2 regions of the Chromobacterium sp. CV08 genome follow, and region 2 is predicted to be linked to the other one. Evidence: predicted binding sites of a transcription regulator. Region 2 holds the regulator's gene; the other holds the start of a gene.
The links. Region 2 encodes sigma-54, which starts transcription at its own class of promoters, with help from an activator protein. Its sites were predicted from a motif close to CTGGCACGCTTCATGCTT; they were not measured.

Region 1: WNM05_RS21330 (pilin) is a predicted target of sigma-54. The motif match lies at 1,019-1,036, and genes of this name have one in related genera.

The regions. Positions count from the first base shown of each region.
Region 1 covers NZ_CP150453.1:4,664,724-4,667,115, reverse strand. Annotated here, with positions in the region: gene WNM05_RS21335 (adenosylmethionine--8-amino-7-oxononanoate transaminase) at 1-876, opposite strand, end outside; gene WNM05_RS21330 (pilin) at 1,172-1,648, shown strand; gene WNM05_RS21325 (pilin) at 1,738-2,214, shown strand; gene WNM05_RS21320 (PglL family O-oligosaccharyltransferase) at 2,284-2,392, shown strand, end outside.
Region 2 covers NZ_CP150453.1:1,610,912-1,613,303, reverse strand. Annotated here, with positions in the region: gene lptB (LPS export ABC transporter ATP-binding protein) at 1-206, shown strand, start outside; gene WNM05_RS07735 (RNA polymerase factor sigma-54) at 213-1,613, shown strand; gene hpf (ribosome hibernation-promoting factor, HPF/YfiA family) at 1,751-2,089, shown strand; gene ptsN (PTS IIA-like nitrogen regulatory protein PtsN) at 2,212-2,392, shown strand, end outside.

The DNA.
Region 1 (2,392 bases), 1.8 Mb from region 2:
GCAGGACAGCGGCAGGAAGCCGCCGGTGATGCCCTTGGACAGGCAGAGGAAGTCAGGCGTGATCCCGGCCTGCTGACAGGCGAAGAAGCTGCCGCTGCGGCCGAAGCCGACGGCGATCTCGTCGGCGATCAGATGGACCTGGTAGCGGTCGCACAGCCGGCGCAGCTCGCTCAGGTAGACCGGATCGTACATCGCCATGCCGGCCGCGCCCTGCACCAGCGGTTCGACGATGACGGCGGCGATTTCGTCGCCGCGCTTGACCAGCAGGTTTTCCAGCGAGCGGGCCGCGCGCAGCGCGACGTCCGCGGCGCTCTCGCCGTCGGCGGCCTGGCGCGCGTCCGGCGACGGCGCCCGCAGCGCCGGTTTCAGCAATTCGGCGTAGGTCGACGAGAACAGCGGCACGTCGGTGACCGCCAGCGCGCCGACGGTTTCGCCGTGGTAACTGTTCTCCAGGCTGACGAAGCGGGTCTTCTGCGGCCGGCCGATGTTCTTCCAGTAATGGAAGCTCATCTTCAGCGCGATCTCGGTGGCGCTGGCGCCGTCGGAGCCGTAGAAGGCGTGGCCGAGGCCGGACAGCGCCGCCAGCCGCTCGGACAATTCGACCACCGGCCGGTGCGTGAAGCCGGCCAGCATCACGTGTTCTAGGCTGTCCAGTTGCTCGCGTATCGCCGCCTTGATGCGCGGATGGCCGTGGCCGAACAGATTGACCCACCAGGAGCTGACGCCGTCCAGATAGCGCTTGCCGTCGAAGTCGACCAGCCAGACGCCGTCGGCGGAGGCGATCGGGACGATGGGCAGCCGCTCGTGGCGTTTCATCTGGGTGCAGGGGTGCCAGACGGCGGCGAAGCTGCGCTCCAGCCAGGCTTGGTTGCTCATGCGGTGGGCTCCGGATAGTGGTGGGATGGCCGATGCTAGCACAGCCGGCGCCGTCGTTCCGATGTGACGAAAAACGTCAGCTTGTGCCGATCGGCGGCAGGGCCGCCGCCGCGATGGCCGCGTCGTTGCCGCCTGCCGCCGGCTGGCACGTTTCCTGCTCCGACCGGGCTCACAACAACAGCGGGCCATCCGGCCCGGCTTGCGCGCATGTAGGAAGAAGCGGAAAGGCGCTCCGGCACCGGTCGGAGGTCCGATCCGAATTTGGCTAACAAGCTTGGCAACCCGGGAGTTCAACATGAAGACAAGACGGATCCAGCAGGGCTTCACCCTGATCGAGCTGATGATCGTGGTGGCCATCGTCGGCATACTGGCCGCCATCGCCATTCCTGCCTATCAGGACTACACCAAGCGGGCGCGGGTGACCGAAGGCCTGGCGCTGGCCGATGCGGCCAAGACCGCGGTCACCGAGTACTACTCGTCGAACAACGCTTTCGTGACCACCGGCACCGCGCCGTACAACACCTCCTACGGCCTGGCCAGCGCGGCGTCGATCACCGGCAACTCGGTCAGCCAGGTGGCGGTGCTGGCCAGCGGCGTGATCCAGATCACCTACAACAGCACGGTGTCCAGCGGTGCGCTGCTCGATCTGGTGCCTGCCGTCACTTCCGGCTCGGTGACCTGGGCCTGCACCTATACCGGCTCCGGCGCCACCACGATCGCCACCGGCTCGCAGCTGCTGGCCAACTGGGTGCCGACCAGCTGCCGTCAGTAAGCATCGATTGATGGCCGCGCGACGAGAGGCACTGCGGTGCCTCTCGTTTTTCCGGCGCCGGTCGTTTTACCCCGAAGGGGAGCGCACGCATGCAGAGCAGAATCGAGCACGAAGGCTTCACCCTGATCGAGCTGATGATAGTCGTCGCCATCGTCGGCGTGCTGGCCGCGCTGGCGATTCCGGTCTACCAGGACTACGTCAGGCGGGCGCGGGTGACCGAGGGCCTGGGGCTGGCCGACGCCGCCAAGACCGCCATCGGCGAGTACTATTCGAGCAAGAACGCCTATGTCGGCACCGGCACCGCGCCTTACAACAGCGCCTACGGCCTGGCCAACGCGGCGTCGATCACCGGCAACGCCGTCAGCCAGGTGGCGGTGCTGGCCAGCGGCGTGATCCAGATCACCTACAACAGCACGGTGTCCAGCGGCGCATTGCTCGATCTGGTGCCGACGCCGGGATCCGGCACGATGACGTGGGCCTGCACCTATACCGGCTCCGGCACCACGGCGATCGCCGCCGGCTCGCAATTGCAGGCCAACTGGGTGCCGACCGCCTGCCGGCAATGAGCCTCGACGCGCGCGCCGCTATGACGGTCGCTTGCGTATAATCACCCCATTCGATCGCGGATGGCGCCGATGGACAGTCAAACCCAGCCGGCCGGCAAGGCCGGCATCCAGGACTTCCCGCTGTACGTCTTTTTTTGCTGCTGCTTTGTCTTTCCCTTTCTCAATTTCCTGCGTTTCA
Region 2 (2,392 bases):
TAGACATCCAGAAGATCATCTCCTTCCTGAAGGAACGCGGCATAGGCGTGCTGATCACCGACCACAACGTCCGCGAGACGCTGCGCATCTGCGACCGCGCCTACATCATCAGCGACGGCTCGGTGCTGGCCTCCGGCCAGCCCGAGGAACTGGTCAACAACGACAGGGTGCGCGAGGTCTACCTCGGCGAGCACTTCCATCTGTAAGCGGCGATGAAACAGGCCCTTCAGCTCAAGGTCTCGCAACAGCTGACGCTGACGCCGCAGCTACAGCAATCGATCAAGCTGCTGCAGCTGTCCACGCTGGACCTGCAAGCCGAGGTGGATCGCTTCCTGCTCGACAATCCGCTGCTGGAACGCGGCGACGAGCCGCACGACGGCGAAGCCGCCCCCGACGGCGCCGACCATGGCGCCGGAGAAACGCAGGATGCCGACGGCCGCGACGACGGCGCCGGCGTCGGCGAACTGCTGGACTGGGGCGCCGGCGGCCGCCAGGGCGGCGACGACGACTACGATCCGATGCTCAACGTGCCCAGCCAGCCCAGCCTGCGCGAGCACCTGCTGGCCCAGCTGGGGGAAATCGCGCTGAGCGACCGCGACCGGGCGGTCGCCAGCCTGCTGATAGAGGAACTGGACGACGACGGCTACCTGCCGCTGGACCTCGACGAGCTGGCCGGCAATCTGCCGCTGGAGCTGCAGCTGGACAGCGACGAGCTGGCCGTCGGCCTGAAGCTGCTGCAGCAGTTCGATCCGGCCGGCGTCGGCGCGCGCTCGCTGGCCGAATCGCTGCAACTGCAGCTCCTGCGGCGACCGGCCGACGAACCGGGCCGCGCGCTGGCGCTGGACATCGCGCGCGAACACCTGGAGCTGCTGGGCGCGCGCGACTACGCGAAGCTGAAGAAGCTGCTCGGCTGCCACGACGCGGCGCTGCGCCAGGCGCAGGCGCTGATCTCCCGGCTGAACCCCTACCCCGCCAGCGGCTACGGCCACGGCGACATCCACTACGTGATTCCGGACATCGCGGTCAGGAAGCTGCGCGGCCGCTGGGTCGCGGAGCTGAACCGCTCGGCGATGCCGCGGCTGCGCGTCAACCGGCTGTACGAGCGGCTGCTGGCCGACAAGCGCGGCGCCGGCGAACTGGCCGGCCCGCTGCAGGAGGCGCGCTGGCTGGTGAAGAACATCCAGCAGCGATTTGACACTATTCTGAAAGTGGCGGAAGCTATCGTTGAACGGCAGCAATCGTTCTTTGAACATGGCGAGGTGGCGATGCGGCCGCTGATCCTGCGCGACATCGCGGACGAGATCGGCCTGCACGAATCCACCGTTTCCCGCTCGACCAGCCAGAAGTACCTGCTCTGCCCCCGCGGCCTGTTCGAGCTCAAGTACTTCTTCGGCAGTTCGCTGGAAACCGACGGCGGAGGAGAATGCTCCGCCACCGCCATCAAGGCTCACATACGCGGCATGATAGACGGCGAGGACAGCGCGAAACCGCTGTCGGACAGCGCCATCGCCGACGCGCTGGCCCGCCGGGGAATACAGGTTGCCAGACGCACCGTAGCCAAGTATCGTGAAGCCATGCAGATTCCGGCGGTGAATCTGCGCAAGGCACTGTGACAGGCCTTGAGGACCGGTTTACGAACGCGCGGGCCAAAGCGGTACGACACAGAAGCAGCGGATCGTAAGCAGGTTCTAAGAAATACAATGCCGCCCGGCAACCCGACCGGGTGGTCAACACCAGAAGGAGCTAGGGTATGAACCTCAAAGTAACTGGTCTGCACCTGGAAGTCACCCCGTCGCTGCGTGAATACATCGAAAACAAACTGGAGCGCATCACCCGCCACGTCGACCATGTGATCGACATCTCCGTTACTCTCTCGGTGGACAAACTGGTTCAAAAAGCGGAAGTCAACGTGCACCTGTCCGGCAAGGACATCCACATCGAGGCGTCCGAGGCCGACCTCTACGCCGCCATCGATCTGCTGATGGACAAGCTGGACCGCCAGGTGCTGAAGTACAAGGAAAAGCTGACCGAGCATCGCGCGCAGGGCACCGGCCAAAGCTCCGGCGAAGCGGCGCAAGCCTCGCTGTGACGCGACTCTGAAGGCAACGGGAACCGGACGGTTCCCGTTTTTCTTTGCGCTTGCCGGTTTTCAGTACTATCAAGGCAACGTAGAATTCCGGGTTTCTCCAAGAGCCGCATGCATAACCCAATATGAATCTCATCGGCAAAATCCTGACTCCGGACCATGTGCTGCTCGATCTGGACGTCTCCAGCAAGAAGCGGGTGTTCGAACAGGTGGGCCTGTTGGTGGAAAACACCCGCGGCATCGCCCGCAGCGAGATTTTCGACAGCCTGTTCAGCCGCGAAAAACTGGGCTCCACCGGACTGGGAC